DNA from 2 places in the Ureibacillus chungkukjangi genome. Region 1 is predicted to be linked to the other one. Evidence: riboswitches for the same ligand, from Rfam matches in the RefSeq annotation. Region 1 holds a riboswitch; the other holds the start of a gene.
The links. Region 1 has a riboswitch for FMN ahead of LG296_RS07580 (ECF transporter S component). Riboswitches for the same ligand answer to the same signal wherever they lie in the genome.
Positions count from the first base shown of each region.

Region 2: linked by a shared signal. The riboswitch ahead of ribE (riboflavin synthase) and the one ahead of LG296_RS07580 (ECF transporter S component) in region 1 are both predicted to bind FMN.

Region 1 is NZ_CP085009.1:1,546,930-1,554,656, reverse strand. Features, by position in the region: gene LG296_RS07610 (PadR family transcriptional regulator) at 1-293, opposite strand, end outside; gene LG296_RS07605 (enoyl-ACP reductase) at 528-1,304, shown strand; gene LG296_RS07600 (redoxin domain-containing protein) at 1,561-2,256, opposite strand; gene glnA (type I glutamate--ammonia ligase) at 2,466-3,800, opposite strand; gene LG296_RS07590 (MerR family transcriptional regulator) at 3,851-4,249, opposite strand; gene LG296_RS07585 (hypothetical protein) at 4,906-5,109, opposite strand; gene LG296_RS07580 (ECF transporter S component) at 5,517-6,101, opposite strand; FMN riboswitch at 6,375-6,548, opposite strand; gene LG296_RS07575 (hypothetical protein) at 6,658-7,727, opposite strand, start outside.
Region 2 is NZ_CP085009.1:3,275,796-3,283,522, reverse strand. Features, by position in the region: gene LG296_RS16345 (ATP-binding cassette domain-containing protein) at 1-411, shown strand, start outside; gene LG296_RS16340 (ABC transporter permease) at 408-1,187, shown strand; gene rlmD (23S rRNA (uracil(1939)-C(5))-methyltransferase RlmD) at 1,244-2,605, opposite strand; FMN riboswitch at 2,801-2,934, shown strand; FMN riboswitch at 3,116-3,250, shown strand; gene ribE (riboflavin synthase) at 3,375-4,013, shown strand; gene ribB (3,4-dihydroxy-2-butanone-4-phosphate synthase) at 4,032-4,661, shown strand; gene ribE (6,7-dimethyl-8-ribityllumazine synthase) at 4,682-5,149, shown strand; gene LG296_RS16315 (polysaccharide deacetylase family protein) at 5,191-5,982, opposite strand; gene recX (recombination regulator RecX) at 6,149-6,958, shown strand; gene LG296_RS16305 (YfhH family protein) at 6,951-7,280, shown strand; gene LG296_RS16300 (YfhJ family protein) at 7,282-7,557, shown strand; gene LG296_RS16295 (metal-dependent hydrolase) at 7,643-7,727, opposite strand, start outside.

The DNA.
Region 1 (7,727 bases):
GAGCTCAGTAAATCCCATTCATTCCGGATTAAATCCAAGTTTTCCTTCCCCTCCTTTGTCAGAGAGTAATACTTTCTATTGGGTCCACTATCAGATGGTCGCATTGTCCCAATAATCCATTCGCTCTTTTGTAAACGTAATAAAACCGGGTAAATCGTTCCCTCACTTATATCTTTCAAGCCATATTGCTGTAATTTCTGGGATAATTCATATCCATAGATTTCTTCTTTTTCAATAATAGCCAACACACATCCATCTAAAATTCCCTTTAATAGCTGGCTTCGAATAGACAAACTGCTCACCTCACTATTTTTAAATTGTCTATTAAGCTCAATATGTAATTGTGGAGCTATCTTGTAATATCAACTAGCTACCTTCAGTATATTGTAATGCATAATAGCAGTCAACTACTTTGCATTGCAAGTTACTATTCTCTTATTGATTTTCTTGGAATGAAATGTTAATATTTAAATTAGTAGTTGGTACTAATAACTGATGTAAATTTATTTAGCAAAGGGGATCATCGGATGGATTTATTACAATTGAAGGACAAAAATATCGTTGTAATGGGCGTTGCCAATGAGCGTAGCATTGCATGGGGAATTGCTAAAAGACTTCTAGAAGTTGGGGCAAATGTGATTTTCACTTATCGAAAAGAACGTTCTAAAGGGAAAATTGAAAAAGTACTAGAAAACTATACAGACTATAATACTGCAGTTATCGAATGTGATGTTAATAGTGATGAAAGCATCACAAAAGCATTTGCACAAATCGGCGAACAATTTGGCACAGTTCACGGAATCGTTCACTCTGTTGCTTTTGCCCATGCAGAAGACTTAAAAAATCGCTTTGTAGAAACAACTCGTGAAGGCTATGCATTTGCACAGGACACAAGCGCCTATTCTTTAGTCGCAGTAGCAAATGCTGCCCGTCCATTCATGACAGAAGGTAGCTCAATCGTAACAATGAGTTACTTAGGCGGACAACGTGTTCTTGACGGATACAATGTCATGGGCGTTGCAAAAGCAGCACTCGAAGCCGCAATGCGTTACCTGGCAGCAGACCTTGGTGCAGAAGGAATTCGCGTTAACGCCATCTCAGCAGGTGCCATCCGCACATTAGCTGCAAAAGGTGTCCCAAGCTTCAACACAATCCTTCACAAAATTGAAGAAGAATCACCATTAAAACGCAACACAAACCAAGAAGAAGTAGCCGATATGACCCTAGTCATGTTAAGCGCCCTATCACGCGGCGTAACAGGCGAAACAATCTTCGTAGACTCTGGCTACAACATTATCGGATAAAAAAATGTGGACTAGCAATTTTGCACAATGCAGATTGCTAGTCCTTTTTTGATTGGCATGGGTGGGGCTGGGGTTGGTTGTGTTGGTATGATCGCTCTGGTGGATTTGTGGTCACATAGATGCGTTGATGATCACTGGATTGGCTTGTGATTACATAGATGCTTTTATGATCACATAAAAGGATTTGTAATCACATAAACACTTTTCGGATCACATGACCTCAAAATCAATTATTCGAGTCCTCTTCCCCAAGCTATTATGAGCTTAGCAATTTCGAGACTAGCATTTCCTCGGTTACAGGTCCCAATATTTGCTCGATAATCATTCCCTCTTCGTTAATAATCACACTGGTTGGAATGGATAGAACCTCGTAGTTGATTGACACATCTCCCTTTTCGTCTAGCAAAATAGGGAAACTGATGCTGTATTCATGTGCAAACTGTTTTACATGCTCTACCTTCAATTCCTGATCAGTAACATTAACCGCGAGAATTTCTATATTCTCATTATGGGCATGCTCTTCATAGAATTTTTGAATTGTCGGCATTTCCTTCACACAGGGAGGACACCAGGTTGTCCAAAAATTAATAAAAACCTTTTTCCCTTTTAAATCAGACAGCATAACCTTTTCGCCGTTTAGTGTTTTTAATTCAAAATTTGGCGCTTTCTCATTGAGTGCTACTACCTCCGTTTCTTGTTCATGCTCGTAATCATGGCCATCAACCTGCTCGTGGAACTCCGACTCATCAATTGACCGGTACTCTAAAATCTGCTCATCTTCATCAATTAAAGGCTGCTGACTTACTGCTTGTTCAAGAGAAGTTGATAAATCTTCATCAAACACTACATCCAGTTGTCTTTTATTATTTGAAAAAAAATGGGCCGAAATCGTATAAATTAGCGCAACTAAAACAATTAACGCAAAACAAATATTTACTATTTTTCTTGGCATACCATCCACCTAACTTTCAAACTCATTCTTCTACAAGTATATGAACGAAACCTAGTAAAATGAGCGATTATCTAATTTATCTTGCACTAATTAGATAATTCCAACCGCCTTTCTTTGGTGGGAAATTCAATAAGCTTGCACTATAAAAGTATCTTGAACCATAATAAAAACCGCCTCAATAATGAGACGGCTTCATTAACCCTTAAAGATTAGTACATTTTTAAATATTGATCACGTTCCCATGGGTGAACAGCTGTTCTGAACATATCGTATTCAATTTCTTTTGCTTCTTTATAGTTAGCGTAGATGTGTTCTCCAAGAGCACCTTTAATTACTTCATCTTTCTCTAACTCTGCTAAAGCTTCAAGTAATGAACCTGGTAAGCTGCTAATTCCGTTTTCTTCAAGCTCTGCAGCGTTCATCACATAAATGTTGCGATCCACTGGAGCTGGAGGAGTTAAACTGTTACGGATACCATCTAAACCAGCTTCTAATAGAGCAGCCATTGCTAAGTATGGGTTAGCCGCTGGATCTACAGAACGAACTTCAACACGTGTTGAAAGACCACGAGATGCTGGAATACGAATTAATGGTGAACGGTTACGAGCTGACCAAGCGATGTAACATGGCGCTTCATATCCCGGTACTAAACGTTTATAAGAGTTTACAACTGGGTTTGTTACAGCAGTGAACGCTTTCGCATGCTTCATAATACCAGCCATGAATTGACGAGCTGTTTCAGAAAGCTCTAAGTCAGCTTCTGGATCCCAGAATGCATTTTTATCGCCACTGAATAATGATAAGTTAGAGTGCATACCTGAACCGTTAACACCGAATAATGGTTTTGGCATGAATGTTGCATGTAAACCATGTTTACGAGCAATTGTTTTAACAACTAGCTTGAACGTTTGGATGTTGTCGCATGCTTCAACAGCGTTTGCATATTTGAAGTCGATTTCATGTTGACCAGGAGCAACCTCATGGTGAGAAGCTTCGATTTCAAAGCCCATTTCCTCAAGCTCTAACACGATATCACGACGGCAGTTTTCGCCAAGGTCAGTTGGTGCTAAGTCAAAGTAACCACCATCATCATTTAATTCTAATGTTGGTTCACCTTTTTCATCTAATTTGAATAAGAAGAATTCTGGCTCAGGCCCTAAGTTAAAGCTTGTGAAGCCTAACTCTTCCATGTTAGCTAATACACGTTTTAAGTTTGCACGTGGATCACCAGCGAACGGTGTTCCATCTGGGTTTGTGATGTCACAGATAAGTCGAGCTACTTTGCCTTTTTCAGCAGTCCAAGGGAAAATTACGAATGTATCTAAATCTGGTTTTAAATACATATCTGATTCTTCAATACGCACGAAACCTTCGATTGACGATCCATCAAACATCATTTTATCATCAAGGGCTTTATCTAATTGGCTTAATGGAATTTCTACGTTTTTAATAGTACCTAGAATGTCAGTAAATTGTAGACGAATATATTTTACGCCTTCATCTTTCACGATTTGTCTAATGTCTTCTTTTGTGTACTTAACCAATTAATCCACTCTCCTAATATTTAAAATTATTAAAAAATTTAAAATATAATTTACTCACCCTTCGCTTGGAAGAAGCGAGATAAATCTCCTTGCCTTAATGATGCTTTTTGCATAATCTGGGCTTGCTGCATTTCTTCACGTAATATCGCGCGAAGCTCTGAATCTGAAATTGCCATTTTGTTAGAAGATTTCACATTGTTGTTATTTTTTCTCATATCGAACACTTTTTTAATTCCTGCCATGTTGATACCCTGGTCAAGAAGTTCGCGAATTTCTAACAATGCATCTACATCGTCAAGTGAGAACATTCTACGATTGCCCTCTGATCTAGCAGGTTCAATTAGTTTATGTTCCTCGTAATATCGAATTTGTCTCGCAGTCAACTCCGTTAATTGCATTACCATGCTAATAGGGAGTAACGGCATAGCTCTTCGAAACTCTCGACTCATCGACATCTCCTCCCTTTCATACGTTTATTCTAAACTATGTTAATTATAATAGCAATACGATGTTAGAAAAAATAACATACAAAAATTAGATTTTATTAATCTAATTTTTAGATAATAGGAAAAGCTTACTGGCTGTAAGGATTTGTTGAATTTTGAGCTAGTTATAGGAAGATACACTGGATAGTCTTTTTGCCTAATCGCAGTTCACAAGGAGCTTTCATTTTGTGTGAGATATTGATATTTATATTGGAAAAGGCATGACATGGGAGCGTTTTTTCTAGAATTTTAATGTTTTAGATGGGTTATGTGGCATCTTTTGTTCTTTCGGGGGATTGCTTGCATTGCTACCTTTCGAAGCTTGGGCCAGCTTGAATTGTCGCAATAACTCTCGCTTTTCTACCTTTCGAAGCTTGGTCACTCTTGAATCGTCGCAATAACTCGGGCTTTACCACCTTCCGAAGCTCGGTCTTTCTTGAATTGTCGCAATAACTCGGGCTTTACCACCTTCCGAAGCTCGGTCACTCTTGCGACGTCGCAATAACTCTCGCTTTTCTACCTTCCAAAGCTCGGTCTCTCTTTATTCGTCTCAATAACTCGGGCTTTGCTCCTTTTCGAAGCTCGGTCACTCTTGAATCGTCTCAATAACTCGGGCTTTTCTACCTTTCGAGGCTTGCTTCCTCTTGGATTGTCGCAATACCCCCAATCTCACTACCATCCGAAGCCTGTTCCCGCTTGCACGTCGCAATACTATCTCTTTTGTTACCTTCTAAAGCAAGTTTAAGCTTGAAGAAGTTTACCACCTCCTCAACGAACACCATAATCAAGTACCAGCATCCAACAAACGACCGCCAAACTTCCACCTTGCTTTTTGGGGCACTAACAGCTCTCCTCTTTTACCGACATTCCTCCGATCACCCTTTTCAGAGCACTGACAGCTCTCCTCTTTTACCGATATTCCTCCGATCATTCTTTTCAGGGCACTGACACCTCTCCTCTTTTACCGATAACCCTCCGATCACCCTTTTCAGGGCACTGACATCACTCCTCTTTTACCGATAACCCTCCAATCATTCTTTTCGGGGCACTGACACCTCTCCTCTTTTACCGATATTCCTCCGAATTTGCTTTTCGTGGCACTGATCCCCCCTCTCTTACCGAGAATCCATCTCTACACACTTCAATCCCCAATCAACCTTCTTCACCATAACAAAAAAGCCGCCCATCAAGTCAATGTTAATTGACTTAACGAACAGCTTTCGTACTACTTTTATTTTATAAGGAAATATTGTGCTCTTTGGTTTTCGATCCATACTTTCATTGTACGGAATAGTAGGATAACGATGACCATGAGCATAATACCTTTTACGATATTGAACGGAAGGATACCTAACACAATTGTTTCTTTCATGTCGAATGTGCCCCATCCAAGGAAGTAAGAATACATTGGTAAGAAGGCAATATAGTTCAATAGGCTCATGCCTACTGACATAATGATTGTACCGGCCACTAAACCAAAGCTTAAGCCTTTGATTGTTGGGAACTTTTTATAAATGTAATAGACTGGTAGAATAAATAAAAGTCCTGTTGCAAAATTTGCCATATGCCCTACCGGAACTCCTGTTGGCGTGCCCGAGAAAATCCAGTCTAGAATGTTTTTAAATAGTTCTACCAGGATGCCAGCTAATGGACCCATTGTAATGGCAGCAATTAATGCAGGTACATCACTGAAGTCGATTTGCAGGAATGTTGGGAACCACGGTAATGGAAAATTCAGTAGCATTAAAATGAACGAGATGCTACTTAACATTGCGATTGTTACGAAAGAACGTAATTTAAGCTTTTGATTAAACATAATCAATCTCTCCTCTTTGCTGATTCAACTAAGCTAGAAGAAAGGACAGCCATTTTGTATTCCATTATTCTTTCCAATGAACAAATAAAATCCCTTACGCAAAAAATGCATAAGGGAGAAAATAGGCACATTGAAAATAAGAAAATTTGTACGTTAAATCAAGTATCCAAGTTCAAAAAATTAGATACTCAAATAGCAGTAAAGTAATGCATTTTTTCGCATTAGCAATACTATAACGCACAGCTTCCTTCGAATAACGAAAAGAGACCGTACCTTCACCTTCTCCCATCCAGACTATACTGTCGGCTTTGGAATCACACCAAATCCTGCTCAAAATCAAGCTCGCGGGCTGAAGAAGCTTTTGTGCAATATCCTCCAAGTGAATGGTCAGAAATCGCAGCTTCTATTACCGCCGGTCGGGAATTACACCCTGCCCCGAAGATGAATCAATATTTAATTTGATATTACAGTCTCATTATATCTCGACTTTGAGATGTTGTAAAGATGAAAAAGTTAGCTAATTCCTACTCAATTACTAAACTTTTTTCGTTATTTATTATTTAAACACAGTCCAAAACGAGATTTCATTTGCTCCTAGAGGCTTTGGAAGTGGTGCAGAAAAATCAAATCCTTGCCACTGGGTTTGAGCAATATTCTTAAATTGTACGGCCATATCAAAATTCGCTGCTGTTAGCAAAATTCCTTCAATCATTTGCATCGCTTCAGCCTGCTCAAAACCATCCAAATCGACCTCTTCTTTAAATTGAACGGTTGCCGTTTGCCCTTCAACAGTTACTTCATAATCTACATTAGGTAAAATGACAGACTGATAAATGTCATTCGTTTCTTCCTTCATTGATATAAGAGCATCCTCTATTGTTGTAAAGGCTTCTCTATTATTAGGAGCTAAATACGATGTGCCATCAGCCTGTGTATATCGATAGTAATTATATTGGGTGGTTTCACCATTCAATGCAATTGGTGCTGCTGGCTCCCCTACTTCGCTAAATATAAAGGCCGAGCCTTCTTCATCCATCATCGTTACTTCTTCATAGCTGTTACTAAATGTATCGACCAACGAAGAAAAATAAGTTGTCAGAGAGGCAGAAGCCATATCATAGATTTGATCGTTTGGTAATGTGTGAACGACTTGATCTCCTAATTCAGAAATTGTTCCAACATATGGATGATAATCAGTAAAACCGATCGCACTTTCGTTAAATAGTGGTGCATAATGGTTGTAAATCTCGACCCCTGTTGGCGTTACATCACCAAAATCCTTTTGTATTCTGTCATTTGGAATTAGTACAGTTATTGGCAAACTATCTGCAGCGTCACTTGATAACCCTAATTTAAATACCGTATGCCCATCAAGCTCTTCAGGGTATACAGCTGTACGATTGTCCCCATTTTCTGAAGTAAATATAGTCATGCCTGCACTAGAATCTTCAGCAGTCGATTCTGAGCTTTTCATCTCTCGCTCCATATCCATCGATTCACTATTCTCTACTTGTGCACTTTCTTCAGCTGAATCGAAAGAAGAATTTTCATTCAAAAACGAAGGAATGATAATAGCCAGTAATAGAACAGCAGCAATTGAAACAGCTATAGGCATCCATTTGACCT
Region 2 (7,727 bases), 1.7 Mb from region 1:
AGAAGAGAGGTACTGGACATGATGCGGGAGATAAAACAAGAAACAACCGTTATTTTCTCCACCCATGTACTTCACGATGCACAAGAAATTAGCGACGACATTATTATCATCAATGAGGGAGATATCGCAATTTCAGGGGAATTAGAAAATGTGATAGAGCAGTACAGACAACCAATTATTCAAATTGAATTTGATTCTGATGCTTCTTCATGGATAAAAGAAGTCGAAAGTTATAGCTTTGTATCAGAGGTAAATATTCAAGGGAATGTAGCGAATATTAGTGTGACTGATATGGCGAAGGGGAGACACATTCTTTTAAATGAAATCGTAAATCAAAATCTACCTATTAGAAAGTTTGAGCTGGCACAAACAACATTAGAGGATTTATTTATGAAGGTGGTGAAGGCATGACACAATGGAGGGTACTTTATCGCAAAGAACTAATGGAAATGATAAGGAATTTTAAACTATTATGGATTCCTCTAGTTTTTATATTACTCGGTGTAATGCAGCCAATTAGCTCCTATTATATGCCGAAAATGTTAGATACTCTCGGAGGTTTACCGGAAGGCACAATAATTGAGATGCCACTTCCTACAGGAGCGGAAGCATTGATGAGTGTTATTTCAAATTATGGAATGCTAGGGATTCTAATTCTTGTACTGAGTGCAATGGGAATTGTTTCAGTTGAAAGACAAAATGGGGTAGCGGGAATGGTCATGAGTAAACCAGTTCCGTATTCTTCTTATATTTTATCGAAGTGGGCAGGATTAGTAACGATAACATTATTGTCATTTTTTATCGGTTATCTTGCTTCATGGTACTATACGAATTTACTGATTGGCTCAGTAACACCTGACCGTATTTTTCAAAGCTTTGCTATCTATGGTTTATGGTTAGTATTTGTAGTGACTTTGACATTGTTCTTTAGCACGGTTATGAAGGGGAGCGGAAGTGTTGCCTTCATATCAATCTTAATCATCGCTACTATTTCAATAGTTACTTCTATATTTAATGAAAAAATGAAGTGGAGTCCGGCAACGTTAACTGGACATACAGGTTATTTGTTGCAATCAGGAGACGTTCAGCCGAATTTCCTAGCGACTGTACTTCTAACTGTTGCTTTAATTGTCCTTATTCTCTACTTCACTATTCAAATCTTTAAAAATAAAGAGATTTTAGAATAAATTCACAAGAAAAGAACCGCTCCAATTCAAATTTGAGGCGGTTCTTTTCTTGTATTTTATTTATTTTTTAAAGTTAATTTTGCTACAATTTCAACTCGAGCTGTTTGTGGGAACATATCAACTGGTTGAATATAGTCAACTTTATAAAGCTTTGTTAGTTCTTGTAAATCCTTTGCAAATGTTGAAGGGTTACAAGAAGTATACACAAAACGTTTTGGTTTAATTTTCATAACAGTTTTGATAAAACTTGGTGCTAGTCCTGTACGCGGAGGATCCACTGTTACGACATCAGGAATAAAGCCCTCGCGGTTCCATTTTGCTAACCATTCCTCTGCTGTGCCTGTGTAGTAACGTGCGTGTTTATATCCATGGTTGCGAGCATTTCGCTTAGCATCATCAATGCTTTCAGGAACGACATCCATTCCTCGAACTTCTTTTGCCTTTGGTGCGAGCCATAAACCGATTGTTCCAACGCCACAATAAGCATCGACTACTTTTTCTTTACCAGTTAACTCAGCAGCCTTTTTAATTTCATCATATAGATGAACTGTTTGCTCAGGATTTAATTGGAAGAAAGCACGAGAAGATAAATCAAATGCAAGCTCGCCTAATTTTTCGTGAATGGTTTCTTTTCCATGAAGGAGGATTGTTTCATCGCCAAAAATAAGGGATGTTTTTTCACGATTAATATTTTGTGTAATTGAAACGATGCTTGGATCGATTTTAAGCATACGTTCAATAAGCTCTTGTTTATGTGGAATGTCTTTTCTAGTTGTTACTAAACAAACCTGTGTTTCACCTGTTTGAATGGCAGTACGAACTACAATGGTTCTTACTAAACCGTCTAAAGATTTCCCATCAAAGATTGTGATATTTAGTTTTTGTAATATTTTACGTGTCGCAACAGTTATTTTTGAAGTTAGTGGATGCTGAACTTCGCAGTCATTTATGTTCAACAGCTTGTTTGTTCCCTCTGAAAAAAGACCTGCATAAACACGTTTACCTTCTTTACGTACCTGGAAGGAGCTCTTGTTTCGATAATGACGAGGATTGTCCATTCCAATCGTTGGGCGAATATCCGTTGTTTCAGCAATAGACTTCACATATTTTTCGAGAGATTGGATAACCATATCTCGTTTTTCTTTTAGTTGTCCCTCATATGTTAAATGCTGTAGCTGACAACCGCCACACTCATTATATACAGGGCAGCTTGGTTCTTGGCGGTCTTTTGAAGCTTTACGTATAGTAAGAACATCCGCTTCAGCAAAATTATGCTGTACTTTAGAGACCTTTACCGTCACTTCTTCACCTGGAAGAGCACCTTTTACAAAGACCACATTGCGCTTATAAAAGCCAACACCTTCACCATTAATGCCTAATCTTTTTATAGTTAAAGGAAATTTTTGTCCAATTTCCATCAATACTTTATCGCTCAAAAGCGTTCACGTCCTTTAATAGTTCATCTAAACATTATAACGGAGCTCGAACTGAAAGCAAATGGATAAATATTTCCTACATATTCAGGTGATCCCTTTTTACTGAATAGAGAATTGTCCGATTTTTTCAATGGATAATCTATCGCATTCATGTTATCGTTGTAGCAATTAAATAAAAAATTCCTTCGGGGTCGGGTGAAATTCCCAATCGACGGTGATGAAGGCAAGCCTTCTAAGCCCGTGAGCTCTAATGAGCAGGATTTGGTGCGAGTCCAAAGCCGACAGTATAGTCTGGATGGGAGAAGGAGTAAGCTTAAGCAAAGGTTACTAGCTTAACGAGATTGGTATTCTCGGTAGGCTTAGTTTTCTGTAGGCAAAAACTTTAAAATGAATTTTTTAATGGTCTTATTTGCTATAGCTTTTTTAGCACGCTTTTTAATCCCGTCAACCAAAATGACGGGATTTTTTATTTAATCAATGCTTAAAGTAAATAATGTCCTTCGGGGTCGGGTGAAATTCCCAATCGACGGTGATGAAGGTAAGCCTTCTAAGCCCGTGAGCTCTAATGAGCAGGATTTTGGTGTAAGTCCAAAGCCGACAGTATAGTCTGGATGGGAGAAGGATGAATTTTGGTAGGCACTTTTTGAAAATGTTAATTTCAAAAGGTTTATTTAAGCTTGCCATAAATACTCCCAAACTCCTTAGGAATTCTTAAGGAGTTTTTATTTTTATTTAGAAATGAGGTGAGTAGATGTTTACGGGCATTATTGAGGATCAAGGTAGAGTAACAGCTATCAAAAAAGATGAGAGCAGCATGCAATTAACTATTTTCTCGCCAAAGATTGTTTCAGATGCAAATTTGGGTGACAGTATTGCAGTAAATGGGGTATGCCTGACAATTACCCAATTTAACAATGAAGAGATGACAGTTGATGTCATGCCTGAAACAGTAAATTCAACAACTATCCATATGTTAAAGTTGAATGATTTTGTGAATTTAGAGCGTGCAATGAGTGCTAATGGCAGATTCGGGGGACATCTTGTTTCCGGACATGTCGATGGTGTAGGCACGATTAAAAGCAAAAGACCTATTTCAAATGCTTTCTATATTGAAATAGAAGTAGCTAAGGAAAACCTGACAAATTGTATTCCAAAGGGCTCCATTACAATTGATGGAACAAGTCTTACACTTTTTAAGGTTTCACATAACAGTGTAACGGTTTCACTAATCCCCCATACTTATGCTGAGACAGTTCTGGGAAGAAAAGGAGCAGGAGAAAAAGTCAATATTGAAACTGACATGCTTGGTAAGTATGTTCTGCATCATTTAAAGAGGACTGAAAGCACATCTAACATAACAATGGACTTTTTGAGACAAAACGGATTCTAGAAAGGGTGGTGGAATTACATGCTAAATACTATAGAACAAGCCATACTCGATTTAAAATTAGGCAAGATGATCATAGTAGTAGACGATGAGAATCGTGAAAACGAAGGGGATTTGGTAGTTCTAGCTGAATTTGCAACTCCAGAAAATATTAACTTTATGGCTACTTATGGACGAGGGTTAATTTGTACACCAATTACTGAAGAGCTAGCAAGGAAATTAAATCTACCAGCCATGGTTGATAATAATACAGATAATCACCAAACAGCATTTACAGTGAGTGTAGACCATATCGAAACCACAACTGGTATTAGTGCTTACGAGCGGTCCTTTACAATTCTTCAAATGATTAATGCGAATGCAGCGCCTAATCAGTTTAGAAGACCTGGACATGTATTCCCGCTTGTCGCAAAACCAAACGGAGTATTAGAAAGAAGAGGACATACAGAAGCTGCAGTTGATTTAGCGAAAGTCTGTGGAAGTTATCCAGCAGGGGTTATTTGTGAAATTATGGGGGATGATGGGGAGATGCTTCGTTTAGATGGATTGATGAATTTTGCTAAACAGCACGGCTTAAAAATCATATCCATAGAGGATTTAGTCAGCTTTTGTGAAAAACAATACACAAATTTATCAATCATAACAGAATGAATTCGGAGGGATCTTTTAAGATGGGGAAATTATTTGAAGCTAATTTAATCGGAACAGATTTAAAAATAGGAATTGTTGTTGGTCGTTTTAATGACTTTATTACTTCACAATTACTAAACGGGGCACTTGATGGCTTAAAAAGACATGGGGTTGCAGAAGAGCGTATTGATATTGCATGGGTTCCGGGGGCTTTTGAGGTGCCATTTATAGCTAAGCAAATGGTAGAAACAGGTGAATATGATGCCATTATTGGATTAGGAACTGTCATACGCGGATCTACAACTCATTATGATTACGTAAACAATGAAGCAGCAAAAGGGATTGCAAGTGTATCACTTAATTCAAATGTACCGGTCATTTTCGGTATTGTAACAACGGAAAATATCGAGCAAGCAATTGAAAGAGCGGGAACAAAGGCAGGGAACAAAGGTTACGATTCAGCAGTATCTGCAATTGAAATGGCCAATTTGAAAAAGATGTTCAAATAACAATAACTAAGGGATTCTCACAAAAATGAGAATCCCTTAATTTATTCCAGCACTTGGTCCATTACTAAATCATCGATCGAACCAAAGGAATAGCCTTCCTTTTTCGCCGCCTTGATAAACTTCGGAAGTGCATCAGCATTATACTTCGCTACTGTATGCATGAGGATAACGGCACCAGGATGCAATTGATCCATCAACTCGTCATAAGCATATTGCCATCCGACATTTGCATCATCATTCCAATCAACAAAGGCAGTGTCCCAAAATATATAGGTATAGCCGTGATTGTTTCCAAGCTCCAAAATTCTCTCATTAAAAATTCCTTTTGGAGGACGAACGTAATATGTACGTTTTTGTCCGGTTGTTTCCTTTAATCTTTTATCGAATTTTTTTAATTCCTTTAGTACGCCTTCATCCGATAATTTTGATAAATCAGGGTGTCCATATGTGTGATTTCCAATGAGATGTCCTTCATCAATCATTCTATTTACTAAGTCACTTGCACTTTCTAAGTAATGGCCAGCTAAGAAGAATGCTGCAGGTACATCTTCTTTTTTTAATGTATCCAAAATGGATTCTGTATAACCGTTTTCAAAGCCGCTATCAAAGGTTAAGTAAATTGTTTTTTTATTTGGATCTCCAGTATAGAAAGCACCGTAGTTCTTTAAGATTTCATCAAAGTTAGCACCTGCATCAACAGGCTTGCCATCCTTCGATTTAGTAAAGCCCCAATAGTACGAATTTGCACTTGCGACATCTGGTTTAACTAAGCAAAAAGCAATAGCAAATACAATCGCACATAGTGTTAAACCAGAAATGTGACGTTTCCACATAAAGAATTATAGCCTCCTTTTTGCTTATATTGTGCGAATTTAGTTTCTTTATGCTAAGCAGCAAACAATTAATTTTCAAAGAATCAGGAACTCATATTTCTAAAAAAACTCTAAAATGAAACAATCTAAAAAAACATGTATACTAGCTTTAGAAGGAGTGTTTGTAATGCAAGTCATATCTAAAATAGGACGACAAAAAAACAATCCAGAACGGTATAATATTTATTTGAATGATACATATGCATTTGCTGTAGATGAATCAACACTTATAAAGTTTGGCTTAACTAAGGGAAAAGTACTCGAACAATTTGATATTGACGAAATTACCTACGAGGACGAAATTTCAAAAGCCTTCAACCGGGCGTTGAACTTTTTAAGCTATCAAATGCGCAGTGAATACGAAGTGAAAAAAAAGCTATTAGATGCAGGTTTTGGAGAAGCTGTTGTATTAGAAGCAATTAGAAAACTTGAAAAGTTAGGCTTTCTAAATGATGAAACCTATTCAAAGGCTCTTTTGGAAACGAAAAAGAAAACTGCAAAAAAGGGTCCAAGAGCTATTAAACAAGATTTAATCAAAAAAGGAATCGATAAAGAAACACAAAATAAAGTGCTTGATTCTTTTTCCCATAAAGAACAGCTTGCTATCGCTATGGAGCTTGCAGAAAAGGCGATTCGAGCCAATCAAAATAAAACGCCAATGCAAATTAAACAAAAAATTCAGGATGTTTTAATGAGAAAGGGCTATTCTTTTTCAATTACAAACGAAATACTTGACCAAATTAAGCTAGAGCGAGAAGATGATGATTGGTATGAATTGATTGAGAGTCAGGGGAATAAGCTTTGGAGTAAATATGCTTCCAAGCTTACTGGGATTGATTTAAAAATGAAGACAAAACAAGCCTTATATCAAAAAGGCTTTCCAATAGAAGTAATTGACCGTTTTTTATCAGAGAAGGAGATTGAAGAAAATGACTGAAAAAAGCTATGCAGAAATGACAGAGCAAGAACTGAGAGAAGAAATTGCTAAGCTGAAAGAAAAAGCAAGAAAAGCTGAACAACTTGGCATTGTAAATGAATATGCTGTATATGAAAGAAAAGCTACTATGGCAGCTGCTTATCTAATCGATCCAAAAACCATCGTAAAAGGTGAAATGTATCGAATCGATGGCGCACCAGGTGAATTTTTTAAAGTTGAATATTTGAAAGGTCGCTTTGCATGGGGCTATCGTTTAGGTGGAGATCGTTTTGAGGAAGCATTGCCAATTTCAATTCTTTTACCGATGAAGGCAGGGAAATAATATGAATGCAAATCAATCGATAGAGCAGCTAACTCAGCTTCTTGCTGAGAAAAACGCCAATCTCTCTGTTAACAAGGCACGTACATGGATTGAACTATTATGGTCCGATTTCGAGTCAACGTATGCGAAAGCTGGCTATGATTATCGTGGAGCAGAATACACAGAAAAAATCATTCAGCAATGGATCACAAGCTACGGCGACAAAATCCATGAATTTGTAGGCAGAAATCCAAAGTATGCACATCTCTTACATGATAGTGATGATACAGTTCAATAGAAGGAAGTATAGAAAAAGGAGTTGTCCTAGACATTAGGACAACTCCTTATATTTAGTACTGATACTAAAAGCTTCGAAAGCAGCTTTAGTCACTGGCTCCAATCTGAAGCTTCTGTTGTAATTTATCTTCACTAAAAATCCAACCAGTGTAGGAATTGACAATATTAAGC